3 regions of the Colwellia sp. BRX8-4 genome follow, and region 3 is predicted to be linked to each of the others. Evidence: predicted binding sites of a transcription regulator. Region 3 holds the regulator's gene; each other region holds the start of a gene.
The links. Region 3 encodes sigma-54, which starts transcription at its own class of promoters, with help from an activator protein. Its sites were predicted from a motif close to GTTGGCACGNNNNTNGNNT; they were not measured.
Positions count from the first base shown of each region.

Region 1 (10,213 bases), on a different contig from region 3:
AATATCGCTTATAACCACAAAAGGTACCAGCACAAGTGCTACGAACATAATACACCCTTGCACAAAATCGGTTAAGCTTACGGCTAAAAAACCACCAAACATAGTATAAAGTACAACAACACCTGCGGTAACGTAGAGCCCAACTTCATAATCTAATCCGAAAGAGCTTTCAAACAATTTACCACCAGCAACGATACCTGATGAAGTATAAAGCGTGAAAAAGACAATAATAACAATTGATGAAACTACGCGTAGCAAATGGCGCTTATCATTAAAACGGTTTTCAAAGAAATCAGGTAACGTTATCGAATCATTTGCTACTTCGGTATAAGTTCTCAAACGAGGCGCAACAATTAAATAATTAAAATAAGCACCGATCACTAAACCTACGGCGATCCAAATACTGCTTAAACCTGTCACATACATAGCACCTGGTATGCCCATTAGCATCCAACCACTCATGTCAGAAGCCCCAGCGGAAAGAGCCGTCACTGAAGGACTTAGATTACGCCCTCCTAGCATATAACCTGCTGCGTCACTGGTCGATTTTTTAAAGGCATATAAACCTATACCGATCATAACAATAAAATATAAACCTAAAGAAAATAATGTACCAAATGCCAAATTAACCTCCGAAAGTATTATTATATTTTTACTAAGTAAAAAAAATGTTAAAAACTTCTGTTACTAAGCAAAAAATAGATTAAGCTAGTATGACTAGATATTTTGCTATTACTATACTTTTATTGTTTTCAACTATATTAAAGGTATTATCCATGTAATATTCTTATGCCAGCAACTAATATATAAAAATAGTTGATGCTAATTTATCCTTTTTCCAATATATTCAATATAGTTACGAAAATATCAGGAATTTTTATGTATTTTTATGCCGCCAGGCAACCCATTCTAGATAAAGACAAAAACCTTTTTGCCTATGAATTGCTATTTAGAGACAGCATTGACAACGTTTTTCCTGATATCGATGGCGATGAAGCCACCACAAAAATGATTGAAGCAAGTAAATTTAACTTAGGTATAGGAGAATTTACTGGTAATAAGCCCGCCTTTATTAATTTTACCCTTGAAACATTAAGTCTTGGTTACGCAAATATGCTGACCACTGATGAAGTCGTCGTTGAAATTCTTGAAACGGTTAAGCCGGGTAAAAAGCTATTAGCTATTTGCAAAGATCTTTATGAACAAGGTTATACACTAGCGCTAGATGATTATGAACATCAAAAAGTGTGGATACATTTTTTCCCTTATATCAAAATAATAAAAATAGATTGGAAAATATCCACTATTGAAGAAATTAAAGAAGTTAAACAAGCGATTACTAATTTCCCTGATATTAAATTGCTTGCAGAAAAAGTTGAAACTTACGACGAGTATAATCAAGCACTAGAATTAGGCTTTGAACTATTCCAAGGCTTTTTCTTTGCTAAGCCTGAGATGATAAAAACTAAAAGTCTCTCTCCATCACAGATTGCCATGGCTGAGTTACTTTATGAAACATCAAAACCCGAATTAGATTTAATCAGTATTACTTCAGTCTTTGAACGCGATGTAACGCTTTCTTATAAACTCTTACGATATGTTAACTCGGCGATATTTCGCAGACGCAATGAAATATCAACGATAAAACAAGCACTTGTAACACTAGGGTCACAAGAATTAAAGCGCTTTTTAGGATTGATGTTTGCTATAAATGTTAACCCTGATAAACCTTCAGAGTTAATTAATTCAGCGATGGCTCGTGCTAAATTTTGTGAACTTGTCTCAAAGGATATAAATGCTCCAATAGATTCATCTATTGCTTTCTTAACGGGCTTATTATCATTAATTGATGCCATTTTAGATGAAAAACTTGAAACTGTTTTAGAAAAGTTACCACTTGCGCAAGAGATAAAGATTTCTTTACTCACTAAGAAAGGCGTATTGGCTGAATTAATCCAGTTATTAGAGTACATTGAACATGCACAATGGGATGAAACCACTATTGTTATGAAGAAGTTAGGTATAGAAAAGGAAAAAGTCATTAGAGATTACAACCAAGCACTTTCTTGGGCTGACGAGCAGTCACAGATGACAAATGGCAGTTAATTAAGTCAATGGTTCGATTGACAAAAAACAAGTAACTGAATTATTTACTTGTTTTTATTGTCAATGATTAGAGAGTAACGCGCCCATGTTATAATAGGCGATACAGAATTTTATCTATATTTAGTTAAAATTACATAAGTTCTTTAGTGTTTTTAGATGAAACAGTAGTGGTTAATAAATTAAAGTCTTTTAACACTATTATTTCGTTAGTTAACCTGTCTTCAAGTGCATCGATGTCGACAACAGATTGACAAAGTACTTCACTATTTTTTTTAATTTGTTCGCCACGAGATTCCATTTCGTTTTCCATTTTTTCACCGAAATCCTCCATACGAGATTCAAAAGCGTTCATATCGCCACCAGAGAAAAGCATCTGTTGCCCTACCGCTATCATTAAACTACCAATCGAATTTTGCACCGTCTTTTCTATTGCACTTTCAATACGTTGCTCAAAATCTTCGTTGAAAAAGTTTTCTCCTGAAAAACCATCCTCGTCAAAATAAATGTCATTATCACTGGTTAAGCCCAGATCAACTTCTTTACGTATCTCTGAAAGTTGACTAGTAATTTCAGCACTCAGCGTATTATCTTGACCGAGTAACTCATTAAACGCTAAATTAATGCCGTCATTCGCAAGATCAATAGCATCTAATGCAACACTTTTTACTTGTGGAACTGCAGCCCTAATGCCAGACGAATAATCATGAACCAAGGATTGCTGATTATCTGTTAAGTCAACTTGAACACCATTGACATATAATCGTTCATTATCAACAATTTTATAGAGTGGCAGTTTACTTTTAGAGAATTCAATAGCGGTTGGCGTAATTTTAATACCACCAGATATTGTTGCATTGCATGAGTCATTTGTAAAAGATGCGGTGGAAGCGAACGTACTGCTGCTTGCCAATATAAGTGCTGTTGCGATGAGTGTTTTCATATTATGCCCTTCGATTGTTATCGATTAAATAATGCCTAACTTAATATAGACATTACAAAACTAGTGCCAACTAGTAAAACCAATAAAATTCAATAAGATACAAAATAAACATAAAATAAAATGAAAATTAAATACCATTTATTAGTGAAATAAACACATTTGTGGCTAATATGCTAATTGTTGCATTTCAATGAGACGGGATTGGCAGCGAGCAAACTCAAAACTTAATTGCTGTCCTTGGTAAAGCTCAATAATATCAACTTCAGCATTAATAATAAGTCGTATATTTCTATCATAAAATTCATCAACAACAGCAATAAAGCGCCGAGCTTCATCATCTAAGTGGCGAAGTTGGCTTAACAATTTACCGTCGCGTTGATAGTCATCTTCTACGCCTGATATCACAGACGTTATGCGCTCTCCATCAAATTGAGGAACTTGGTCAAGCAATACTAATTTAAAATGATCAGCTAGGCTAATGTAGTCTCGCTGACTTCTAGGACCAGAACATAGTGCATAAAAATCAAAAAGTATAATAGTATCTGTTTTCGCTTGAAAAGGGATTTTACGGTGGTTAACGGTTATATTACCTGAAGTGCCTACAATACCCGTAATATCTAAAAACCTTTGTCTAAGCGTTTTGTTATTTAATGGGTAAGTATAATCACGATATGCGATTGCGGTTTCATCATAACGGTCTAAGCGATGATCTACAGCACCATCAACCGATAATACTTGGCAATAATCGTTAATTAAATCTATGGTAGGCATAAATCTTTCGCGCTGTAACCCATTACGATAAAGTTCTTCGGGTCGACAGTTAGAGGTAGCGATTAAAATAATATCTTGTTGAAAGAACGCCTGAAATAAGCCAGAAAGCAACATAGCGTCACCAATATCTGAAACATAAAACTCATCAAAACACAGTACTTTGATCTTTTTAGCCCATTGCTTAGCAATAAACGTTAATGGATCACTTTGTCCTGTACATAAATTTAATTGTTGATGTACTTCTTCAATAAAGCGATGAAAGTGAATACGTTTTTTAGCAGTAACGGCTAAATTTTGAAAGAAGAGATCCATAAGCATGGTTTTACCACGACCGACTCTCCCATAAAGATAAATCCCACGAATAGCAGACGATTTTTTCAGTCGTTTAGCAAGCCAAGATTTATGCTCATGTTGATAGATTTGTTCAGAAAGATCATCAAGTTTGGCAACGGCATTAACTTGTGCATAATCGTATTTAAAATTATTCGAAGTAGATAGAGCTTGGTAAGCTGAAAGCATATCTTAAGTTTTAAACGTTGAAACTAAATTTTTCCCACAAAAAAAGGGTGAGACATAAGTCTTACCCTTTTTAGCAATTTATTTGTATGAGGTAACCTAAGTTAGCTCAAGATACAAAATTAAAGAGCTTGAATGTTCTCAGCTTGAGGACCTTTCTGACCTTGAGTTACAGTAAACTGTACTTTTTGGCCTTCAGCTAGAGTTTTGAAACCGTCGCCAGAGATTGCAGAAAAATGTGCGAAAACGTCAGGACCAGATTCTTGCTCGATGAAACCAAAACCTTTAGACTCGTTGAACCATTTTACTGTACCAGTAGTTGTAGACATAATAGTATCCTATTTGTTTAATATAATTAATCTTAATTTTGTTTTAGCCATTAAATAAATTTAATTCACTAAAACGATGATGCTGAGAGTGTTGCTATGACTTATTAAACAGGACGAGCTACTAACATAACTTCGAAACTTGGTACATAAATATAGGTAGTACTTTCTAGCTGCGTGCATTGTATATCGTTGACAGAAAGAGTCAAGTTTTTTATCGACTTTATTAATTCTTTTGTTTGTTTTATGAACAAATCGTTAGATTAACACTATCAACAAGCCATTTTACTGTTTCACTTTTACCGTGTTATTTGTATCTCTACTTTTTCGGATAAGTTCATCGTCACCAATAGCTATTGCAGACTTTGCTAAGCGGTCATAAAGTAAAACATTTACTGTTGCTGCCAAATTCATACAACCATTCGTTGGAATATATACCACAGCATCAGCTTTATCGATAACAGCCTGACTAATAGTGCCATCTTCAGGGCCAAACACATACATAGCATTTTTAGGGTGAATGAAGGCCGGCAATGGCACCGCTCCTTCAATTAAATCAACACATATTAGCTTGCTCCCTTCGGGTAAACTTTCCACCAAAGATTCAACACCAATTAAAGGTATTTTTTTACTGGCACTTTGTGTGTCGGTATGAAATTTCGCGGCTCTTGCATACCTAACACCACTGTAGAGTACGCTATCAACTTGATAACATCCTGCTGCGCGCATTACAGCACCGACATTACTTGGGCTTTTAGGATCGGTTAAACCTAAGGTTATCTCAGCTGATTCAGCGTTTTTATGTTTTAACGGTACTTTTATCTTTTTAGTCATTAATATAATCGTTTTGGTTAGTTACTTTACAAATACAGGTAAATTCTACAGGAATTCTCCTTAGCTTTAATAAAAAATTCAAGTAAATAGTAATTTTTTATTTGTTCTCAAGTTAACGTTTGATTTTATCTAGTCTACCTTAGCGACCGATAGTTTAAGCTCGAAACCTATAGTGATATGAACACTAAATAAGTTTCACACTAGCAAGTGGAGTGACCAACGAAGTTTACTTTTTAAAAATTATACAAAGCTATTATTAATGCATTATTCATGAGCTCTTTCCTTGTTAAACAGTAAAGTTGTCATAATCCGTTACATTTCATAAGCAACAAATCAAAAAATAATGGTCATAATAAACTAAGATTTTCTGTTAATAACTATACCTGTGTCATCAATATTTAAAAGGAAAGAAAATGAAAAATAGTCTCAAGAAACTATGGAAAGAAAATAAGTTATTATTTATTTTTATTGGTTTAATGTTAGTTTTTCGTAGCGCTGTCGCTGACTGGAGTGACGTACCTACAGGTTCGATGAAACCAACAATTGTTGAAGGCGATAGAATTTTTATTAATAAAATGGCTTATGATATTCGCTTACCCTTCACTCATATTTCTCTTGTTACACTTTCCGAACCACAAACCAATGACATCATTATTTTTGATTCAGTGGTCTCAGATAAACGTTTAGTAAAACGTGTAATTGGTGTTCCAGGTGATACAGTTACTATGAGAAACAATAAATTAATTATAAACAACCAAGTGATTAGCTACAAAAAAGAATCAACAACAAACCTGCCATCGAACAATTACCACGACAAGATTGAGACGATCAATGGCCAGCCACATTTTATTCGAACCAGTAAGTTGGCGTCACAATTGGATAACTTCAACCAAGTTATAGTGCCTACTGGTCAGTATCTAGTTCTGGGCGACAACCGAGATAATAGTGCAGATTCACGGGTAATTGGCTTAGTGCCAAGGAAGGAAATTGTTGGCAAATCTAGTCAAGTCGCTTTTTCTCTAGATTACAATAATAACTTTTTACCACGCACTAATCGTTTTTTTCATTCACTTTAAATGTTTGTTAACTACTGGTACTTTTTGCTCAGATTTTAAATCACATTAGGTAAATTCAGACGACTTTTTTTATTTTAATCTCAAATATACTGGGATTTATTTAACGTATGTCGTTAATAACGATATACGTTATCAGCTCTCACCGCTTTTATAGCCTCATTGATATGCTGAAAAAAAACGCTACAACCACAAACTCAAATTTACAGGTAAGAAAAGCTCTTGTTGTTTTAGACTAATACTTTTAGTATCTCTAGCATTGTATTCAACTATTATTATCCCTAATAAATTTAAGGTTACTATGTATCAAACTTCTCCTAAATCACTCGTACTAACGGGTGCATTTTCTATTGCGACACTATTATCAGTATCGAGTAATGCGACAATTGTTGAATTTGAAACTTCTCAAGGGAATTTCAAAATTAACTTACACGATCAAACCACGCCTAAAACAGTAGAAAATTTTTTAAGGTACATTAATGACGGGGATTTCAACAATACTGTTGTTCATCGTTTAGTGCCTAACTTTATTATGCAAGCGGGAGGCTTTGAATTTAACGGAAACTTTCCATTAACGGCCATTGATGTTGATAGTTCTGTAAAAAATGAGCCATTGTATTCAAATGTTAGAGCAACTGTCGCGATGGCAAAAGTAGCAAACAGTCCCAATAGTGCAACCAGTCAGTGGTTTATTAATTATAAAGATAATAGCGCTATTTTAGATAGACAAAATGGTGGTTTTACGGTGTTTGGTGAAGTGATTGAAGGTATGGATAATATCGATAAAATAGCTCAGTTACCCATTTGTCAAAGTATACCAATGCCAGACTATACCGACGAGCAATGTGCTAATAGTAATTTTGTACCTGCAGATGAGAATTTTGTAACCATTCGTACTGTTACCATTTCAAATAGTTCAACCACAACGTCTGAAAGCCTATCTCCGGTAAAAAATACGCTGATTAATCAGGAGAGCAGTTCAAGTGATAGTAGCGGTGGCGGTAGCTTATCCTACTTTGCATTACTGGCATTATCTTTAGTCGGCTTACGACGTAAAATGAAAATATCTTAACCAATGTTAACTAGTCAGTGACCTTGCCGCGGAGTGCTTTTACATTGCCGCGGTGAGATTTACCCGCTAAGCGTCTTTTTTTGGAATTTTTTGATGGTTTAGTTTCTCTTCGAACCTTTTGAATAACCATTGCTGATTTAATCACTTCAACAACACGCTCAAGCGCAGATTCACGATTTTTCTCTTGTGTTCTATACTGTTGCGCCTTGAGAACTAAAATTCCCTCTTTAGTGATACGTTTATCTTTTAATGCTAATAAACGTTCTTTATAAAAATCAGGTAAAGACGATGCCTTAATATCAAAGCGTAAATGAATCGCTGATGATACTTTATTGACATTTTGTCCTCCCGCCCCTTGTGCACGAATAGCGGTTAACTCGAGTTCATTTTGATCTAACCAGACATTATTTGAAAGGGCCAACATATTTTACTTCTACTACCTTATTTATTCACACGTTAAGTATACCATTCATAATGATAATAATAAGCTAGAAACTAAAACGGGAGCAATAGCTCCCGTAAACATTTAAGTATAACTACTTTGAAATTAGTTCAAATTCATTTCTTGAACTTTCTCATGGGCAATTTCAGGCGTAACTGAAACAGGCTTACTGTGTAAATTTGCTTTTAATTGGCCTTTTCTATGTTTAAGTGCGGCATCAAGCTTTTTGGCTACACTAGCAATTGCGGGAAACATGACATCGTCTTCTGCTGATACAGCAATACGACCACCTTCATAATTTGTTGTTATTTCTGCTCCATATTTTCCATGCTCTTTTGAAAGAATAATGTCTAATGAGATCAGCGTTGGAAAATGGTTAGAAATTTTTAAGAATTTTTCATCGATATGTTCTTTTACACCATCGGTAACATCTACGTGGTGACCTGAAAGATTTATTTTCATAGGTATTCCTTTTGTTTATTGCTCTATTTAAGACTTGAGGGTAAAGTCGAAAAACGCAAGGCCTTAGTATGAAAAAAATATAAATTAATTCATAAAAGAGCTTACACAATTAACTGTAGCAAAAATTATACATTTTATTTGGATTTTGCTTCATTTTTTATATTAATATTATTATTTACCCCTAAGCTAATGAAATTATATTATTTAAAAAAGTAAAGCATAAACAATAGGAGTCTTTTCATTTAAAAAGCGGTTATAATATCCGCCAATTTTTAAGTTAATTAATCGCTGTTAAGCAGTAAAGAGACCTTACATGTTTGATGATATTCGCCCTTATCGTGATGATGAGGTTGCAACTGTGATCCGAAAACTGATTAATGACCAAGGGCTACTTTCTTCTATTGCTAGTTTTAAAATGCCTCGACTGTACAAGCTTCTACCGGTAATTTGTCGCTCAGTGGTAAAATGGACGTTAAAGTTACGCGTGAGTAAGTTTCATAACATCGAAGACATTCAACGTGAAGTAGCAAAGTACTTGCATCACCTAGTAAAAAAAAGTACCGATGGTTTTACTTTTCATGGTTTAGAGAAAATTGATACAAGTAAACCTATGCTGTTTATCAGTAATCATAGAGACATAGTACTTGATGTCGCATTAATTAATTGGGCGTTGTACAACAGCGGCATTAATACCGTTGAGGCAGCAGTTGGCGACAACTTATTGCATCAACCTTGGGTTGCTGACTTAATGCGTATTAACAAAAGCTTCATTGTTAAACGTAGTGAAGAGTCAAAACGTGCCATGCTCAATGCGTCAAAGCAATTATCAGCCTATATTCACCATACAGTTTATGAGCGCCAACAAAACATCTGGATAGCGCAGCGAGAAGGTCGTGCTAAAGACGGGATAGACAAAACCAACTCGGCTTTAATTTCAATGTTATTACTAAACAAAGACAAGCAAACGCTGCTTGCAGACTATTTAAATGAAATTAATATTGTACCTGTTTCAATTTCGTATGAATTTGATCCCTGTGATAGAGATAAAGCCATCGAACTTGCAGAACGAGAAGCAACGGGGTGTTATAAAAAGAAAGAAAACGAAGACTTAAATAGTATTACACAAGGGTTAATGGGGAAAAAAGGTCGTGTTCATGTTGAGTTCTGCCACGCGATTAAAGGCGACTATGCCGATAGTAAAGCCGTTGCAAAAGCTATTGATAAAGAGATTATCAGTAACTATAAATTATATGACAGCAACTTAACGGCTTATGCCCAGCTTCACCAGCAAGATGACATTAAGCAAAGCGTAATGAATCAGTTAAATAGCAGGATGTCTGATTTAACTGAACAGCAGCAGCATTGGTTATTAACTATGTATGCAAATCCTGTTAGAGCGAAACAAGCAGTAGATTAATGGCTAACAGTAACGTGTATTAATAAAAAACGGCGCTTTATAGCGCCGTTTTCATATAAAGATAACCTTATTTTTTTATTGATATGTGATAATTTTTTACATTATTAGCAAAAGAGTTATTATTTTCATTTTGATAATACAATAAATAATTTTCATATTTATCAGTATCTTCACTTTGTACCAAATCTGTACTGGTACCCAATACAAGGGTCTCATCATTAATAATACCTTCATAACCAGGTAAAGCTGTAGTT
Region 1 is NZ_JACGVS010000017.1:75,755-85,967, forward strand. It holds gene putP (sodium/proline symporter PutP) at 1-624, opposite strand, end outside; gene H4J56_RS14435 (EAL and HDOD domain-containing protein) at 880-2,106, shown strand; gene H4J56_RS14440 (DUF2884 family protein) at 2,237-3,046, opposite strand; gene zapE (cell division protein ZapE) at 3,212-4,336, opposite strand; gene H4J56_RS14450 (cold-shock protein) at 4,456-4,662, opposite strand; gene H4J56_RS14455 (RNA methyltransferase) at 4,945-5,493, opposite strand; gene lepB (signal peptidase I) at 5,907-6,569, shown strand; gene H4J56_RS14465 (peptidylprolyl isomerase) at 6,868-7,638, shown strand; gene arfB (alternative ribosome rescue aminoacyl-tRNA hydrolase ArfB) at 7,649-8,062, opposite strand; gene hpf (ribosome hibernation-promoting factor, HPF/YfiA family) at 8,186-8,542, opposite strand; gene H4J56_RS14480 (1-acyl-sn-glycerol-3-phosphate acyltransferase) at 8,856-9,959, shown strand; gene H4J56_RS14485 (hypothetical protein) at 10,027-10,213, opposite strand, start outside.
Region 1: H4J56_RS14440 (DUF2884 family protein) is a predicted target of sigma-54. The motif match lies at 3,099-3,117, and genes of this name have one in related genera.

Region 2 (10,213 bases), on a different contig from region 3:
CTGCCTTTGCAAACAAAACAAATATTTTTTTTAGTTAGAATCACACCCGCCCTCAACTTTCTTTTAGCTCGGGTACCAATAACGATTCTGGTATCATCTAAGCTCTCACCACGAATTCTATATTTATCGCGATATTCAATGGTGACATTTGAACTATCAACTCTACTGCCCTTACTAATGATACTTTTTGCAACAACTACCGGTATGACCACTTGAATTTTTGCAGGAATATAAAGATACCAAGACGATGGGTCGTCGCAATTTATTTTAACATTTACGTTTCTACCATTATGATTTTCAGGTATATTTGCGATTAAAGGTGTTAAACAAGGTTGAATAATAATTCTGGGATCTAAAGTAGAGACTGAAACGTTTATCTTTCCTTGCTTTGGCAATGGCGTGTTATTTTTTATAAATTGGGTAACAAAATCTTGAAGTTGCTGTCTGTCCATCGTTTGGGCAAAGGCTAGATTTGAAAAAAGCGCTGAGATTAGCGAAAGAATGATAAATATCTTGAATATGCTCATAAATTTGTCAACTATTTGCTAGGGAAATTAAAATACTCGTCTATGCTTAATTTATGTATAGTTTAACAATAATTAAAAACAGACGAATACGCACTAAACGTCAAAAAATTGAACGTTCAATATGTATCTGTAAGCACAATCAAGAAGTGTGCCTTTTTGTGAATTAAGTAAAATGAGGTTTGTATGGCAGGAATTTTAGACTCAGTAAATCAACGCACTCAGTTGGTTGGGCAGAATAGGCTTGAATTATTACTTTTTCGTTTAATCGGACCACAACGTTTTGGTATTAATGTTTTTAAAGTACGTGAAGTTATGCCTTGTCCGCGCTTAACCTTACTGCCAGGACAAGACCCTTTTATTAAAGGTGTTGCCCATATTCGTGGCCAAACCATTTCAGTGATCGATTTGAGCAAATCGACAGGTGGCCCAGAAATAGTGCCAGATGAAAATTCCTTTGTCATTATTGCAGAATATAATCGCAGTGTGCAGGGCTTTTTAGTTGGCGGTGTTGAGAGAATCGTCACGTTAAGCTGGAAAGATATCATGCCCCCTCCAGAAGGTGCTGGCAAATCAAGCTATTTAACGGCGGTTACAGAAATAGACAAAAAAATGGTCTCTATTTTAGATGTAGAGAAAATTTTAAATGAAATTAGTCCTATTTCAACAGAACTAAGTGAAGGTGTTGTTGATGCGAGTGTCGGAGTTAGTCTTGGCGAACGGGTAATTATGATCGCGGATGATTCAACCGTAGCTCGAAATCAGGTGAGAAGAGCTCTAGAGCCATTAGGCTTAACAATGTTGTTAGCTAAAAATGGCCAAGACGCTTTAGATCAATTACTTGCTATAGAAGCCGAGTGTCATACATCAATTACCGAAAAAGTGGCTTTACTTATCTCAGATATAGAAATGCCTGAAATGGACGGTTACACCTTAACCGCTGAGATTAAAAATAATGATCGATTGAAAGCCATGCCGGTTATTTTACATACTTCGCTAAGTGGTGTTTTTAATAATGCCATGGTTGCTAAAGTTGGTGCAGAAGATTTTATTCCAAAGTTTCATCCTGATGAGTTAGCCACAGCAGTAAAAAAATGGTTAAAGAAAGATGAACTAGCAAATAATGCTAATTAACCCATTATTTTTAGCGTATTCTATCGTTAATAAATGATAATAATAATTTAAGGCGGAATATCGAAGTGTCAATCCGACAGCTTGATGATAGCAGTTATCATCAGTTTAGAGTCTTCCTAGAGAAACAATGTGGCATCGTCTTAGGTGAAAATAAACAATACCTAGTAAAAAGCCGTTTAGCCCCTTTAATGGCTAAATTTGATGTTACCACATTAGGTGATTTAGTCACTCGTACTCTCAGTCCAATTGAAAGGCAATTACGCGCCGCAGTTATCGACGCCATGACGACCAACGAAACCTTGTGGTTTCGCGATGAGTACCCCTTTGAACTATTGAAAAAACGCTTACTTCCTGAGTTTAAAAATCAAAGAACGCCTTTGAAAATTTGGTCAGCGGCAAGTTCTTCAGGTCAAGAACCTTATTCTATTGCGATGGCAGTTCAAGAATTTAAGCAAAGTAATCCTGCTGCGTTTTCGGGGGGTGTTCAAATTATTGGCACTGATATCTCCAATACTATGCTTGAGCATTGTAAGTATGGCCATTATGACAATTTAGCTTTGTCACGAGGTTTATCAGCCGAACGCAAAAGAATGTTTTTTGAAAATGGCGATAAAGGTATGTCAAAAGTCAAAGACTCGGTTAAGAAAATGGTTAGCTTTAGACAACTAAATCTCCTAAATAGTTATAGTTTAATGGGTAAGTTTGATATTGTATTTTGCCGTAACGTATTGATTTACTTCGCACCAGAAATTAAAAAGCAAATAATATCTCAAATTGAAGGCGTGCTAAATCCTAACGGCTATCTCTTTCTTGGCGCCTCGGAATCCTTAACGGGTTTAAACCAAAACTTTGATATGGTTCGCTGTAATCCTGGTATCATTTACCAGAAAAAGACTTAATATCCCCCCACTAAACTCCCCGTTGGCATAGAAATTGTATAGTTATCTTCATTGATTTGGAGGTAACACTATGGCTATCACTTTTGAAAAAGCACTTGGCATTCACCCACAAACACTTGCTGTTCGTTCTAAACGTGCAGAAGTTATTGCTAGTAATATTGCTAATGCAGATACACCTGGCTATAAAGCCAAGGGCATGGACTTTAAGTCTGCCTTAGCGCAAGCCTCTCAAAAGCAACAATCAGGTATGTCACGAACCCACGAAAAGCATTTTGATGTTCGCATTGCAACCAATAATGGTGTGCAATTTAGAACACCAGATCAACCAGATACTGGCGATGGTAATACCGTAGATGCACAAGTGGAACGAAACTTGTATCTAGAAAACTCAATGCAGTATCAAGCCAGCATTCAATTTCTTACTGGCAGGATTAAAGGCTTGAAAAAAGCCATCACCGGAGCAGGGCAATAATTATGAGCCTATTTAACGTATTTACTATATCTGGCACGGGTATGAGCGCTCAATCTGTTCGCTTAAATACCACCGCAAGTAACATTGCTAATGCTGATAGTGTTAGCAGTAGTGTTGATGCAACCTATCGAGCACGGCATCCGGTTTTTGCCGCAGAGATGCAAAAAGCTGCCGCAGGACAAGATGACTCAGGCGTAGGTGTCAAAGTTTTAGGCATTGTGGAAAGCGATCAGCCTTTAAACATTCAGCACTCTCCGGGACACCCAATGGCAGATAAAGATGGTTTCATTTATAAACCCAATGTAAACGTGATTGAAGAAATGACCAATATGATTTCAGCATCACGCTCATATCAAACAAATGTTCAATTGGCTGAATCAGCAAAAAATATGCTGAATAAAACCTTACAGCTTGGCAAGTAACAATTAAAGGTGGGATAAAATATGGAAACAGTAAGCGGAAGTAAACCTTTAGATGGCATGCGCTGGCAAAAGGAAGATGTTACAACGACGGATAATGGCAATGGTATGTTAACGCAAGAAGATTTCTTTGCGTTACTGACCAAAGAGCTTTCTCATCAAGATCCGACTAAGCCCGTTGAAAATAATGAAATGATTTCGCAAATGACTGCGTTTTCAACGACTGACGGTGTGGCAACGCTAAATGAACAATTTACATCATTTGCTGCATCCATGTCATCGAGTCAAGCATTGCAAGCCTCCTCGTTAGTGGGTCGTAGCGTTCTAGTTGATGATAATGTTTTTGGTATGGCTGAAGGTGAAGCCGTTAAAGGCAAAATGATCACTGATAAAGCGGCAAGTAATGTGAATATTTATGTTGAAAACACCGCTGGAGAACTTATTCAAACAGTTCCTGTTGGCAGTGTGGCTGCAGGTGAGTTTACCTTTAATTGGGACGGCAAGATGACAAATGGCGAGCCCGCTCCACAAGGTGCTTATCGTTTTAGAATTGCAGGATTAGTGGAAGGTGAAGCATCAGAATTACAAGCGATGACCTATCGTAAAGTAGATAGTGTGACGTTAGCCGGTGCAGGTGGAAATATTTTATTAAATCTTAATGGTGGCAGTTCCATGGCACTAGCAGATGTGGTGGAAGTATCAGAAGGTTAAATTAATAGTTCTTCGAACTAAATAAATTTAAGCCACTGTTATTTCAATGAAGAGTGAATACTCGAAAATTAGAAATAATTAAGATAAACAGTTTTTTATATGAGGTGCAATTATGTCATTTAATATAGCGTTGAGCGGATTAAACGCTGCTCAAAAAGATTTGGATGTTACATCAAATAACATCGCTAACGTTAATACCACCGGCTTTAAAGAGTCGCGTGCGGAATTTGTTGATGTGTATGCAGCATCATTACTTGCTTCTGGTAAAACAAAAGTGGGTGACGGTGTTTTGACGGCAGATGTCGCTCAGCAGTTTCAGCAAGGTAGTATTCAGTTTACTAATAACGCGTTAGATTTAGCCGTTACGGGTAATGGTTTTTATGCAACAGTACCTGAACTTGACTCCTTAGAAACGTCATATACCCGAGCAGGTCAGTTTAAATTAAACGATAGTAACTTTGTTGTTAACTCTGCGGGTGAGCATTTATTAGGTTTCCCCGTTAACCCTGACGGCACCTCTGCGTCGGTAAGTTTAAGTACGGCAGAGCCTATTCGTATTCCTACGGCCTCTGGTGCTCCTCAAAAAACCAGTGAAGTAGATGTACGAATGAACTTACCTGCGGGTGATTCTTTCATTAGTAGTGCGCCAGGTAACTTTGATCCCGATGATCCTTTGACTTTTAACCATTCAACTTCAGTGACTATTTTTGATTCATTAGGTGATAGTCATATAATGACTTATTACTTTATTAAAGATAATCCTTCGTCTGATGCTAACGAGTGGATGATGTTTGCTGGCGTTGATGGCATACCGGTAGATTTAGCTGATCCAGGTGGACAGACAGATCCAGATCCAACGGCAGCTCCAGGAACGCCAATAACAAATCCACAAGGTGGCGGTAGTTCAGGTCCGTTATCAGCAAGTGGCGGTGTTACTGGCATGCGTATGTACTTTGATTCTTCAGGTGATTTTGTTGCACAATTACCTATGCCAGGTGACGGTGGTGCTATTACCGTGGCACTTGGAGCGACAATATTAGCCAATGGTGCTGATCCAACTCAAACCGTGAAAATTAATTTTAATCTAGACCCTCTTGGCCCTAATCCAAATGAACCTACGCAGTTTGCTTCAAACTTTGAAGTGACTTCGCTTGAGCAAGATGGCTTAGCGGTTGGTCGATTAACCGGTATAGATATTGGTAGTGATGGTTTAATTCGAGCGACTTACAGTAATGGTACCTCAGAACCATTATCACGCATTGCTTTAGTAAACTTTGCCAATGAACAGGGCTTAACGCAAATTGGTAATACTTCATGGAAAGAAAGTATTAGTTCCGGTGAAGCATTGGCTGGTGAGGCGGGTTCAGGTACTTTTGGTACTATTAATTCATCGGCATTAGAGCAATCAAACGTTAACTTAACCACAGAATTAATCGACTTAATTTCAGCACAACGAAATTTTCAGGCTAACTCTCGTGCACTAGAAGTTGATAACCAGCTAAACCAAACTATTCTACAGATTCGATAAATAAATCTTTAAAATAATCTAGTCTATGATAAATAAAAGAGATAAAACGTAAAATGTTTTATCTCTTTTTATGTTCAGGATGAACGGTATAGATGTAGAGCGAAACATAGCTATTCTTAGGCATCCATGTCTTCATCGCATTAATACTTCTTTATGTGTCAATGCCCGAGCAGCGGATGGTCTTTATCAAACCACCTTTCTTTCAAAACCTCAGTCGGTTCCTTTTCGTTGACGATAAAACGATTATTTTTCCATCTTCCTTTTCCTGTTCTATTTCTTCTGGCACTGTTATTGCATTTCTCATTGTAAGATACAATTTTAGAGATCTGTTATGGACAAAATGCTTTATATCGCAATGAGCGGTGCGAAACAAAATATGCATTCGCTTGCCGTTAATGCTAACAACCTTGCTAACGCTAAGACTACGGGTTTTAAAGCCGATTTAGCACAGGCGCGTTCAATGCAAGCTTTTGGCGAAGGCTTGCCTTCTCGTGTGTTTGCCATGACAGAAAATGCCAGCCAAAACTTTGACAGTGGTTCTTTGATGCAAACTTCTAGAGATTTAGATCTTGCCATTCAAGGGCCGGGTTGGTTTGCTGTTCAAGCTGAAAATGGTACTGAAGGTTATACACGTGATGGCCAATTTAGACTCAACGAAGAAGGTGCTTTAGAAACCTCTAAAGGTGAGCTTGTCTTAGGAGATACTGGCCCGATATTTATACCTCTACCAGTCAATAATATTCATATCAGTAAAGATGGCACCATCATGGTTCAGCCTGAAGGAGCACCGAGTTCTCTTCAAGAAGAAGTGGGTCGTCTAAAAATGGTTAACCCGAGGGTGCAAGAGTTAGCAAAAGGTGCTGATGGCTTGTTTCGTCGAAAAGATGGACTAAATGAGAATGCTGACGTCAATGTCAAAGTCGAAAATGGCATGCTTGAAGCAAGTAACGTAAACCCTATTGGGGAGATGACCGCGATGATTTCTTTGCAACGTCAGTTTGAAATGCAATTAAAACTCATGAAAACAGCGGAAGAAGTTGATGCAAGTTCAGCATCTTTATTACGTGCTTTCTAATTTAAATAAATAATTTTTGAGGTGATTTATGAACCCAGCATTATGGATAAGTAAAACAGGGTTAGATGCGCAAACAAAAGATATTGCGGTAATTTCTAATAATTTAGCTAACGCCAGTACCATAGGTTTTAAGAAAAGTCGTGCCGTATTTGAAGATTTACTCTATCAAACGATTAATCAGCCAGGTGGTCGCTCTGCACAAGATACAGAGATGCCTTCAGGCTTAATGCTTGGCGCGGGTACAAAAGTGGTGGCTACGCAAAAAATTCATACCCAAGGTGATATGCAAACTACCGATAACGCTTTAGATCTAATGATCCAAGGTGAAGGTTTTTTTGAAGTGCAACTCCCTGACGGTACATCGTCATATTCAAGAAATGGTCAATTTACCATGGATGAAGAGGGCAATATGGTTACACCGGGCGCGGGTTATTTAATTCAACCACAAATAACTATTCCGCCTGATGCGTTAAGTATTATTGTTTCTCAAGATGGTGAAGTCTCTGTAACTCTTCAGGGGCAACCTGATCCTGCTGTTATCGGTCAAATTAATACAGTTAACTTTGTTAACCCGACTGGTTTGCAGCCAATAGGACAAAATTTATACATTCAAACAGCGGTTAGTGGTGCTCCACAAGAAGGGGTTCCAGGTTTAGAAGGTTTTGGCATGATAGTGCAAGGCGCGCTAGAAACCTCGAATGTAAATACCACCGAAGAACTTGTTAACTTGATTGAAAGTCAACGGGTATATGAAATGAACTCAAAAGTAATTTCAGCAGTTGATGAAATGCTTAGTTATATTAATCAGCAGTTATAGCGTTAAGGAATCTCTTATGAAAATTCACTTAGTCTTAGTTATCTTTTTTTTATCAATAACGGGTTGTGCCAGTGTTGAACAGGCAAAAACGTTACCTGACGATCCTGACTTTGCGCCGATTTTACCCGAAATGGAAGAAGCCTCTATTATCCCGACGGGTTCACTGTTTAGAGCTAACTACGTTAATAATATTTATTCTGACTCAAAAGCTCATCGTGTTGGTGACATTATTTCAGTGACGTTAAGTGAAAGTACACAAGCACAGAAAAATGCTAAAACAGAGTTGAGTAAAGAAAATAGTGCCAGTTTAGATCCTATTATTGGTTTAGGCGGCGCTGCAGTAAACTTTAAAAATAATGCCATTCAATTTGGCTATAACCAAGGCTCTGACTTTAGTGGTGATTCAAAGTCTAACCAAGGTAATAGCTTAAACGGTCATATTTCTGTACATGTTTTGCGTGTTTTGCCCAATGGCAATTTGATGATCCGTGGTGAAAAATGGATGACTTTAAATAATGGTGACGAATTTATTCGCTTAACCGGTGTTATTCGCGCACAAGATATTAGCTCTAGTAATACCATTGTTTCTGGAAAAATCGCTAATGCGCGCATTGAATATGCAGGTACTGGGACTTTTGCTGACGTACAAGAACAAGGTTGGTTATCGAGTTTCTTTACTAGCTCTTGGTGGCCCCTGTAGGGTTAATTGAACATAAACTTTCAATAGGTATTATTATGAACACTTTTTTCACAAGTATGAAAGTTACTGTCTTGGTGCTAACATTTTTGTTTAGTTCGATGAGCTCTGCACAGCGAATTAAAGATTTAGCCGATGTTGCTGGTGTCCGAAGTAATCAATTGATAGGTTATGGTTTAGTGGTGGGTTTACCTGGCACAGGCGAACAAAGTCCATTTACCGAACAAAGTTTCAAAACCATGCTAAGTAATTTTGGTATTACTATGCCGGCTAATTTAAAACCAAAAATTAAAAATGTTGCTGCGGTTGCTGTTCATGCTGAGTTACCCGCATTTACTAAACCCGGACAAAGAATTGATATTACAGTTTCTTCAATGGGCAGTGCGCAAAGCTTACGTGGTGGAACATTAATACAAACTATTCTCATGGGTATTGATGGTAATGCTTATGCCGTTGCTCAAGGCAGTTTAGTCGTTAGCGGTTTAGGTGCTGAAGGTTTAGATGGCTCAAAAGTTATTGTTAATACACCAACCGTAGGCCGTATTGCTAATGGTGCTATGGTTGAACGTGAAGTTATTTCACCATTTACTTCTGGCGATTATATTACCTTTAATCTTAGAGATTCTGATTTCAGTAGTGCGAGAAGTCTAGAGCGAGTCATTAATAGCGAGTTTGCTAACATTAACGACCCCGCCACTTTTATTGCTCGCGCTATTGATGCAACCTCTATTCAAGTCAATGCACCAAGAGATGCGAGCCAACGAGTCAGTTTTTTGGCTGCCTTAGAAAATTTAGAATTCGAACCTTCACGTCCGGCGGCGAAAGTTATTGTTAACTCCCGTACTGGTACCATCGTGATCGGCTCTGATGTGCGCTTATTGCCTGCCGCTATTACTCATGGTGGTATTACGGTAACGATTAATGAAACACGAGATGTCTCTCAGCCTAATGCTTTTGCTGATGGTAATACGGCGGTGACGAATCAATCTATTGTTAACGTTAATAAAGATGATAACCGGATGTTTGTTTTTGATCCGGGGGTAAGCTTAGACACACTCGTTCGAGCGATTAATGAAATTGGTGCGGGCCCTGGTGATGTTATGGCAATTCTTGAAGCACTATCACAAGCGGGTGCATTACGAGGAGAATTGATCATTATTTAATGATCAATAAAGCTTATGATTACACCGAATCAATCATCACTAACTTCATTGGCACCGCAGGCATCTGTGACCGCTAATTCTCAGAATTTTTTAGACATCAATGGCTTGAATTCTATTCGCCAACAGTCTAAAGAAACTGATAAAGGCTCAAAAGATGCGGCTTTACAAACAGCGGCCAAGCAGTTTGAAGCGATTTTTATGCAAATGCTGATGAAAAGTATGCGTAAAGCACAAGACGTTTTAGAGTCAGATAGTCCCTTTAATTCAGAAAGTACAAAATTTTATCGTGATATGCATGACCAACAAATGTCATTAGAATTATCAAATAACGGCTCTTTAGGTTTATCGGACTTAATCGTTCGCCAGCTAGGTGGTGACACTGAAAGTTTTACCCCACAGTCATTTTTACAAAGTGATAATCGCTTCAGTAAAAGTAACGGCTTACTCAGTGAAGATAATAATAAAGGCAAGTCAATTGTCGACACAGGGATCCTTATTTCGGCCGATGATCGTCAAACTAATGACTCGGGTGATCGTTCAACTAATAATCGACAAGCATTATTTGATATGCCACAACGAGCGCCTTCTTCGACTAACACGGTAAATTCGTTAGATAACAAACCGTCTGTTTATGAAATGCTTGCCATGCAAGAGCCTCAGTATCAGCAACCAAAAGACTTTGTTATGGCATTAACCGAAGATGCTAAACGTGTTGAAGAAAAGTTAAATATTCCCTTTGAAGTTGTTATAGCTCAAGCCGCATTAGAAACTGGC
Region 2 is NZ_JACGVS010000002.1:249,626-259,838, forward strand. It holds gene flgA (flagellar basal body P-ring formation chaperone FlgA) at 1-527, opposite strand, end outside; gene H4J56_RS02905 (chemotaxis protein) at 711-1,658, shown strand; gene H4J56_RS02910 (protein-glutamate O-methyltransferase CheR) at 1,724-2,557, shown strand; gene flgB (flagellar basal body rod protein FlgB) at 2,628-3,029, shown strand; gene flgC (flagellar basal body rod protein FlgC) at 3,032-3,451, shown strand; gene H4J56_RS02925 (flagellar hook assembly protein FlgD) at 3,473-4,159, shown strand; gene flgE (flagellar hook protein FlgE) at 4,272-5,687, shown strand; gene flgF (flagellar basal-body rod protein FlgF) at 6,019-6,762, shown strand; gene flgG (flagellar basal-body rod protein FlgG) at 6,791-7,579, shown strand; gene flgH (flagellar basal body L-ring protein FlgH) at 7,596-8,279, shown strand; gene H4J56_RS02950 (flagellar basal body P-ring protein FlgI) at 8,315-9,439, shown strand; gene flgJ (flagellar assembly peptidoglycan hydrolase FlgJ) at 9,455-10,213, shown strand, end outside.
Region 2: flgF (flagellar basal-body rod protein FlgF) is a predicted target of sigma-54. The motif match lies at 5,966-5,984, and genes of this name have one in related genera.

Region 3 (10,213 bases):
CAAGATCTCAATAAGCCCATATCAGTTTAGGTTAGGAATAAAGTTGCAGTCCCTAAGAAAGCGAATATTCCAACCACATCGGTAATCGTTGTTAATATCACACTACCAGCGAGAGCAGGGTCAATATTCATCCGTTTCAAAAACAGCGGGATAGCGACACCAGCGATACCAGCAGCGGTTAAATTCATTAACATTGCAAAGGCTATTACGCCACCAAGCATTAAATTTTGTTGCCAAATAGCCACAACACCGGCAATTAATACCGCCCAGATAACGCCATTAAGAAAACCAACAGCAAGTTCTTTCTGAATGAGTATTCTCGCATTTGAGTCGCCAACATGGCCTAGTGCAATGGCACGAACAACCAGTGTTAAGGTTTGGTTACCGGCAACACCCCCCATACTAGGCACTAAAGAATTTAAAATAGCTAAAATAGCCAGTTGGCTTAAAACACCTTCGAACATACTCGATACAGCAACAGCCAGTAGTGCGGTAATGAGATTAACGCCAAGCCAAATAGAGCGTTGTTGCGTGCTTTTTAAAACCGGAGCAAAGGTATCTGCCTCTCCATCTAAGCCCGCCATACTCATCATTGAATGTTCGGCATCCTCACGAATAATATCAATAACATCGTCTATCGTGATACGACCAAGCAAACGGCCTTCATCATCAATAACTGGTGCAGAGAACCAATCAAATTTTTCAAAGAGTTGCGCTACGTCACTATCAGACAAATGCACTTGAATTGCTTCAATATCTTTATCAATGAGTGTTGAGACGATAATTTCAGGTTTAGCGGTAATGATCGCCGCTAGAGAAACGGCGCCAATAAAGTGATTTTTACCATCGACCACATAAAAAGAATCGGTCGCTTCAGGTAAATCACCCCGTAAGCGCAAATAGCGCAATACCACATCAACCGTTACATCGGGACGAATTGTTATGGTATCGGTATTCATGATACCGCCAGCGGTATCTTCTTCAAATGATAACGCGGCTTCGACTCGACCTCGGTCTTGCGAGTCCATAGCACTTAATACTTCTTGATAAACACTATCGGGTAGAGTACGTAAAACTTCAGCTAAATCATCAACATCCATGCCTTCAGCAACGGCGGCTAATTTTTCAGGGCGGATAGTTTTTAAAATACCTTTTCGAACTTCCTCATTGAGTTCTTCAAGTACTTCACCGTGATTATCTGCGTCGATAAGTTGCCATAAAACGGCACGACTTTTCGGGTGAGATGACTCTAATATTAAAGCAATATCATAAGCTGGCATGTTCTGTAGTAATTTTCGAACGTGCACAAACATTCCGCTACCAAGTGCTTTATTGACTTGTTGCAGGCGTTGATGATTTTGTTGTTGCTCTGATATTTCCGGCATAAAGTTTTCCTGTGCCGCAGTAATACGAAAATTATATTGTTTATATCTTAGTCAAGATGCGCTGGCTAAGGTGTTGTAATGAATGATAACGTAACTTTATTTTTTATTCAGTCTTTTTATCATTCGTCTTCATCAAATTTATCAGAAAATAACTGGCATACATCGTCAAGTGCTTGTTGAGCATCTTCTCCTTGGGTAATAACCTCTACGGTTTTTCCAAAGCCACCGGCCAGTAACATTAACCCCATAATACTACTGGCATCAGCTTCTTTGCCCTCTAAGCAAATAGTAACGTTAGCATTAAGCTTTTGGCTTAACTGGGCAAGTTTAGTTGCAGCACGTGCATGTAATCCCAGTTTATTGCTAATGGTTAATGATTTATTATATTTTGGCATACAGTGACCGTTATTAAGTGCTTTGTATTTTAATATCGCGATGATGAGACTGAACATCTTCGCGTTCTTTTCTAAGATTGTTTGCTAATATTTCTGCAATATAAACCGATCGGTGTTTTCCACCCGTACAACCAATGGCGATAGTAATATAGCTGCGATTGTTTCTTTCTAAGTGGGGTAACCACGTCATCATAAAACTGTTAATTTGCCAGATAAATTTAGTGACAATCGGTTGGCTAGCAAGAAAGTCTCGCACGGGTTGATCTAAACCGGTAAAACCTTTTAAGTCTGTTTCCCAAAAAGGGTTAGGCAGAAAACGTGCATCAAAAACATAATCTGCGTCTTGTGGTACACCGTGTTTAAAGCCAAAAGATTCAAACACCACCACCATAGATGCCGAGGTTTTGCCTAAAATTCGCTCACGCACTAAATCAGATAATTGATGAGGTGATAACTGACTGGTATTAATATACAAACCCGCACGCGTGGAAATAGGTTCAAGCAGCTTTTTCTCTAAAGAGATGGCTTGGTCAAGTGGGATATTTTGTTTAATCAAAGGATGTAAACGACGCGTTTCACTAAAACGTCGAATAAGATCAGAGTCATCAGCATCTAAATACAGAATATCGAGTTTTACCGTTTTTGGTAGATAATCTAATATTTCTGAAACGTCATTAGGGTCATTGGGTAAGTTACGTACATCTAAACTAACCGCTACTTTGTCGTAATCATTAATAACGGTATGTGCTAATGCAGGCAATAAATTCACCGGAATATTATCGACACAGTAGTAGCCTAAATCTTCGAGTACACGTAAGGCGACACTTTTACCTGACCCTGAGCGACCACTGACTATCAAGAGTTTCATTTGAGTTTTCCTGGATTATTATTAGATTTTATTAACGTTTAGCATGCTTTATTAAAGTAAAAAGCTCTTGCGAATTTTGGCATTTTCTTACTTGCTTTGCGAATTGTTTAGTACTAAATATTTGCGCGATACTTTGTAAGGTATCTAAATGTTGTTGGCAGTTTTCTTCGGGGACAAATAACGCAATAATAATATCGACAGCACGGTTGTCTATCGCATCAAATTCAACGGCTTGTTCACTGGTCAGCAATACAGCAATAACTTGTGACGTATTAGTTAATCGACCATGAGGAATCGCAATGCCATTCCCTATGCCGGTAGAGCCAACTTTTTCACGCGCCATTAAGCTTTCGAATAATTGATGAGTATCAATATTATCGAATTTTTTTGCCGCAGTTTCGCTAATTATTTCAAGGAGTTTTTTTTTGCTTGTACCCTTAATCGCACACAGGGTGCAATCAAGGGTAAGGATATCTTGCAACTTCATTATACTACTTAGATTCTTTGGTGAGTGAACAGGCGATAAACAGCATTAATGCTGATTCGTTTTACCTTTGTACTTCAATATTTGCCGGTCAAGCTTAACAACAAGACTATCAATAGAGGCATACATGTCAGCATTTTCAGCTTTTGCATGTAAATCAGAGCCACTAACGTGAACAGTCGCTTCAGCAATTTGATTTGATTTTTCAACGGTGAGAACAACATGAACATTATTGATATGATCAAAATGTCGGTTTAATTTTGCCATCTTAGTCGTGACGTTTTCTCGTAAAGCTTCGGTAATGTCAACATGGTGGCCAGAAAGATTAATTTGCATAAGCTTAATTCCTCATCTTTTCGTTAAAGTAAACTTTTTCGTTGGTTAGAAGGTGGAATAGAAAGTGACTCTCGATATTTTGCTATGGTACGTCGAGCTACATTTATCCCTTGATCGGCTAATAAATCAGCCATTTTACTATCACTAAGTGGTTTTGCTGGGATTTCGGCAGCAACAAATTTTTTGATTAATGCACGAATAGCTGTTGATGAACATTCGCCACCGCTTTCGGTGCCAACATGGCTTGAGAAGAAAAACTTCAGTTCGAAAATTCCACGTGGCGTATGCATATACTTTTGTGTCGTCACTCGTGAAATGGTTGATTCATGCATATCGACAGCTTCGGCAATATCATTTAAAACCATTGGACGCATGGCTTCATTACCATGTTCAAAAAAGCCAATTTGACGTTGTACAATACAGTTTGACACTTTTAATAAGGTATCATTACGGCTTTCTAAGCTTTTAATAAACCATTTAGCTTCTTGTAAATTTGAGCGAATAAATTGTGTGTCCGCTGTCGACTTCATCGAACGTGACATCGAAGCATATTGCTGATTCACCGAAAGTTTTGGCGCAGTATCAGGGTTTAATTCGACCACCCAACGGCCATTTTTCTTTTCAACAGACACATCAGGAATAACATACTGATCGTCACTCTTCATCACACTATCGCCGGGTCTAGGATCAAGTGATTGAATAAGACGCACCACTTCGCGCAGTTGCTCTTCTTTCAGTCGAGTTTTACGCATTAATGTACGATAGTCTCGGCTACCCAGCAGATTAATATGGTCACGCAAAACTAACTTACTTTCTGCTAACCAAGGTGTAGCGGGGTCAAATTGATTAAGTTGAATGATTAAACATTCTGAAATAGAACGAGCAGCGACACCGACAGGATCAAAGAGGTTAATACGTTTTAGTACCACCTCAATTTCATCAAGCTCTACTCCTTCAATGGCAACACTTTCTAAAATGTCTTCACTAGATACCGTTAAGTAACCGGCGTCATCAACAGCATCAATAATTGCTGTCGCTATAGCGCGGTCTGTTTCGGTAAAAGGGCTTAATTCCATTTGCCAGCGCAAATGATCTTGAATGGAGTCTTGAGTCTCGCCTTGGTAAGTATAATCTTCTGAAGCTGGGCCTGAGCTTGAACTTGCTGCACCGGCCGTGTAGTTATCATCCCAAGTGGTATCCATGTTTAATTCTTCAGGGATATCGTTCTTGTCCATGGCTTCAGTGGTGGTGATTTCATCAATGGTAGGCGTAGCGTCTTCGCTACCATCAGAAGCAGGGGCTTCTTTAACATCACCAGTACCGGCAGTGTGAGCTTCTTCAAGGTTGTCAGTACTTTTATCTTCGGGATTATTTGAAGACTCATCCATTTCTAATAATGGATTACTTTCTAAGGCTTCCTGAATTTCTTGTTGAAGCTCTAACGTAGACAGTTGCAGCAATTTGATTGCTTGCTGCAATTGTGGCGTCATGGTTAATTGTTGTCCTATGCGGAGTTGTAGAGTAGGGCGCATTTAGGTCATTAACTTCCTATTATTTTTAATGGGATATTTTCGTTTTTTTCATACGAAGATACTATTCATTTACTGACTACTATAGCGTGAATTGTTCACCAAGGTATACATCTCTTACGTGTTGATTTGCAAGAATTTGATCTGCAGTACCTTCTGCAATAAGTTCACCATGACTAACAATATACGCATGTTCACATACATCGAGAGTTTCACGTACATTGTGATCAGTGATCAACACACCAATGCCACGTTCTTTTAAGTGTAGAATAATTTTTTTAATATCACCTACTGAAATTGGGTCAACACCAGCAAAAGGTTCATCTAATAAAATAAATTTTGGTTCAGCAGCTAATGCGCGAGCAATTTCTACTCGGCGGCGTTCACCACCAGATAAGCTCATGCCTAAATTATCTTTGATATGACCTATGTTGAATTCTTCAACAAGATGTTCTAATTTCTCTTCACGTTCAGCATCTGATAATTCTTTTCGTGTTTGTAAAATAGCCATAATATTGTCGTAAACACTGAGTTTTCGAAAAATAGAGGCTTCTTGTGGTAAATATCCGATGCCTTTTCTCGCACGCTCATGCATAGGCGCTAACGTCAGGTTTTCGTCATTTAAGATAATATCGCCACTATCACTTTCAACTAAACCCACAATCATATAAAAAGAAGTTGTTTTTCCGGCACCATTTGGGCCTAGTAAACCGACTATTTGTCCTGCTGAAACTTGCATACTGACATTTTTAACCACTTTTCTGCCTTTATAGGCTTTGGCAAGGCCTTTTGCCATTAGGGTGCTAGTGCTCATAAATTAATTTTTTCCTGAGTTTTCGCGTCTGTGGTTGTCGCTTTAATTTTTTCTTTCGGCTGAAAAATCGTTTTAGTGCGTTCGTTAGATTTACTTTCAGCATTAACATACTGAGTGGCAATATTGTAAGTAATTCTACTGCCACTAACCTCACTACCTTCTTGCTGTAATAACGCATTTCCTGAAATTATCACTAAATTATTTGCGGGCTCATATCTTATTTCGTCTGCTTGTAAGCTAAGAGGAGTACCATCGGCTAAGGTTTGTTTAAAGGTTGCTGGCTTCCCTTTAGCGATATAGGTTTTTTCTTCACTGCCAGATTGAGTCAGCACTTGTACTAAATCAGCACGTATAACTAATGAACCTTGAGTGATCACCACGTTATCAATATAGCTGAATATTTTATTTTTAAGATCAACGGCTTGTCTTGAAGCGTTAATTTCAATCTTTTGTTTTATATCAAATTTTTCAGCGAAAGCTGACGAAAATAGCGGAGTTGATAACAATAAGCACAGTAGGCTATTTTTTAACAATTTCATAAATTGATTTCACATGTTTAGTTAGTGTCATTTGGTTGGTGTTTAAGTCGACAATTAAACCTTTACCATCGATGGTAAATCCTTTACCGATAATTTTAATTTCTTGTTCTGAACTTATGATGTTAGTTTTTAGATCAAGTTCAAAGTATTTTCCTTGAACTTCTTGTAATAAGCTATCGGGATCTGTTGCTAACAGGCGGACATGCTTTGCTAATTTTACCCGGTTGTTATTGTATAATATGCCTTCATTGGCAGATATTTTCCATGCGGGCGCATCATTTTTTGGATGAAGTGTGTATTGAGGAAACTCAAAGTTGGTAATACTTAACTCAGGGTAATGTTCCATACGATGGGCATCAACAACATAAGCTAAACTTCCTTGATGTTTATAAACATTACTGTGTAAATTTTCGGCAATAAAATCAGGGGTCAGCGTCTTATCAATCGCTTGTAATTGTGGTGCTGAGGAATTTCTCCATTCAATTATACCGTAAACGCCTCCCGCAATTAGAAAAAACAACAAGGTTAAACTATAAAGTCGATTCATATACTCGCACCCGAAGCATTTGCTAAGGTGTTTTGGCTAAGCATGATTAAATCGCATATTTCTCGAACAGCACCAAAACCGCCATGGTTAAAAGTGGTGTAATTTGCGATAGATAAAATACTTGGGTGGGCATCTTGAACAGCAATACCCAAGCCTACAGCGTTGATACACTCATAATCAGGCATGTCATCACCAATATAAGCAATTTCCTCGAGGGATAGCTTTAATTGCTTAGCCATCGTTTTCAAGGCGGGTAATTTATTTTCTTCACCTTGCACTATATATTTAACATTTAAGGCTGACATACGTGTTGCGACAATATTTGATGTTCTCCCGGTGATCACCGCTACATCGACACCGCTGGCGCCTAATGCTTTTATGCCGTAGCCATCTTTAGTGTGAAAAGCTTTTAATTCTTCACCATCGTTACCCAAATAAATACGGCCATCAGAAAAAACGCCATCAATATCACATATCAGCAGCTTTATTGTTTTCATGGTATTGAATGCTGTGTCAGTAATTTCGCCATAGAGTGTTTGCATATTAGATAAGACCTGATTTTAGTAAGTCGTGCATATTCATTGCGCCAATAGGTATATTATTGTCATTAACAATAATTAAACCATTAATTTTTTTGTCTTCCATGATTTTTAAGCCTTCGGCGGCTAGCATATCTTGATGAGCCACAGTGGGATTTTTTGTCATCACTGATGCAATAGTATCGAGATGTATATCAATACGTTCATCAAGAATACGACGTAAATCTCCGTCAGTGAATAAGCCTTGTAATTGACCACTCTCGTCGACTACCGCCGTCATCCCCAAACCTTTTAATGATACTTCAACCAACGCATCCTTAATTTTAGCATTAGCATTTACAGTTGGTAAGCGCTCACCACTATGCATTATATCGCTAAGACGTAGTAATAGGCGTTTTCCTAAACTACCACCGGGATGAGAGAGTGCGAAGTCGTCAGCGGTAAAGCCGCGAGCATTTAATAAGGCAACAGCGAGTGCATCACCCATTACTAGGGTTGCTGTGGTACTTGATGTTGGCGCTAATCCTAGTGGACAAGCCTCTTGTGAAACAGCAACACAGACATGGGTATCGCCTAGTTTTGCTAAGGTTGAGGCTGGATTCCCCGTCATCGCAATAAGTTTAGCGCCAATACGTTTTATGACTGGCACTATTGCTAACACTTCACTGGTTTCGCCCGAGTGCGAAATAGTTAACACGACGTCATCACCGGTAATCATACCTAAATCACCGTGACTTGCTTCACCAGGGTGAACAAAAAAAGAAGGTGTGCCGGTGCTCGCCAGCGTTGCAGCAATCTTGCCACCGATATGGCCTGACTTGCCCATGCCAGCAATAATAACCCTACCTTTACAGTTAAACATTAACTGACAGGCATATTCAAAGTTCTCATCAATGTACTGGGCTAACTCTGCAATAGCCTGTTGTTCTATGTGAATAACGTCTAACGCTAGTTGTTTGAAATCGTTCATTATTAGCCCGTTTTTATTTTGTAAATTGCTATTATAGTGTTTGTTATTGCTTTATTTGACTAAAAAGTAGCGCTTGATAAGCGATAAAAGCGCCTATTAATAACAAACCTTTTAAGCGGCCAATGCAAAACTTTCCGGCACGACGAGTAAAACACAGTATAAATAATAATACGGTAACGCCAAGCATGTAAGGAGCGTCACGTGCTGCGGCATCTGAATCTACTTCGCCAGGTGCAATTAAGCCAGCGAGCGAGAGTACGGCCAAAATATTAAAGATATTAGAGCCAATAATACTCCCTAGCGCTAAATCATCTTCTTTCTTGATAATACTCATAATACTTGCAGCAAGTTCTGGCAAGCTTGTGCCAACGGCAATAACGGTCAAACCAATCACTAAGTCACTTATGCCAAATGCTTTAGCAATAAAAACGGATGAATCGACCAGGTAGCTAGCACTCATAGGTAAGAAAATAATACCAACGACTAGCCAAAGTAAAGATTTAGGTTTGCTAACCGCGTCTGGCACTTCTTGTTCAGCTTCAATGATCAATGGATCATCAATTGGCCGAGTTTTAGAGGCTCTTATGGTGATAAAAAGTAACGCAAATATATAAACAAAAAAGCCGATCATCAGTGATAAGCCTTCGTTAAAGCCAAAGTAATCGTCAGAAAGCATCCAATAGGCTAGGGCGGTAACAATTAAAATTAATGGAATTTCTCGTCTTACCGTTGATGAGGATACGTTTAAAGGTTGAAATAATGCCGTTATACCGAGTACCAAAGCAATGTTAGTAATGTTTGAACCGATTGCGTTACCGATAGCTGTATTATTGTTACCGTCTAAAGATGCTGTCGCTGCAATCATCATTTCTGGAGCAGATGAACCCATGGCAACAATAGTTAAACCAATAATCATCGGTGAGATACCAAAATTTCTTGCTAATGATGAGGCACCAAAAACAAATTTATCAGCACTCCATACCAGAGTAACAAGTGAAACAAGTAAAATTAGAATCTGTAATAACATTAAGGGCTCCTATATTAAGAGCGTAAATTGTCGCTGGTTGCGAAGCAAAAACAAAGAGAAATAATCAGATCTTGGTAAAAAAGTGCCCAAAAGGCGGTTTTTTTACATGCCATTGTTAAAAAATAGCCAAAGTAAAAATTTCATTAAAGCAAAAATATATCTTCTGAGAGTAAAATCTTACACTTTATTACGTTTTTACACGCTTTCTTACGATTTTTATTTACATTTTTAACGCAATTTTAATGACGTTTTTTGATTGCTCAGGTAAAATTCACCTGACTTTAATAATAACAACCAGTGACGTTATATAAATCTTATGCCTGAAAACTTGGTCGATATCCAGAACCTTACGTTTAAACGTGATGAACGAGTGATCTATGATGATATTAGTTTGTCGATCCCTAAAGGAAAAGTTACCGCGATAATGGGGCCAAGTGGTATTGGTAAAACCACCTTATTACGTTTAATTGGCGGTCAACTCAGACCCAATTCAGGTAAAATACTTTTTGACGGACAAAATATTCCAACATTATCACGCAGTGCACTTTATGAAGCGCGTAAACGTATGAGCATGTTGTTTCAAAGTGGCGCGTTATTTACCGATATGAGTGTTTACGACAATATTGCTTTTCCGATGCGCGAACACAGTACCTTGTCAGAATCGTTAATTGAAAAAATGGTATTAATGAAACTTGAGGTTGTTGGTTTACGCGGTGCACGAAATTTAGCACCTGGCGAACTTTCTGGTGGCATGGCACGAAGAGTTGCCCTTGCCCGCGC
Region 3 is NZ_JACGVS010000005.1:38,123-48,335, reverse strand. It holds gene mgtE (magnesium transporter) at 27-1,385, opposite strand; gene H4J56_RS06085 (HPr family phosphocarrier protein) at 1,505-1,780, opposite strand; gene rapZ (RNase adapter RapZ) at 1,794-2,648, opposite strand; gene ptsN (PTS IIA-like nitrogen regulatory protein PtsN) at 2,680-3,135, opposite strand; gene hpf (ribosome hibernation promoting factor) at 3,181-3,468, opposite strand; gene H4J56_RS06065 (RNA polymerase factor sigma-54) at 3,492-5,000, opposite strand; gene lptB (LPS export ABC transporter ATP-binding protein) at 5,080-5,811, opposite strand; gene lptA (lipopolysaccharide transport periplasmic protein LptA) at 5,808-6,350, opposite strand; gene lptC (LPS export ABC transporter periplasmic protein LptC) at 6,331-6,897, opposite strand; gene kdsC (3-deoxy-manno-octulosonate-8-phosphatase KdsC) at 6,894-7,439, opposite strand; gene H4J56_RS06040 (KpsF/GutQ family sugar-phosphate isomerase) at 7,441-8,406, opposite strand; gene H4J56_RS06035 (calcium/sodium antiporter) at 8,450-9,433, opposite strand; gene mlaF (phospholipid ABC transporter ATP-binding protein MlaF) at 9,750-10,213, shown strand, end outside.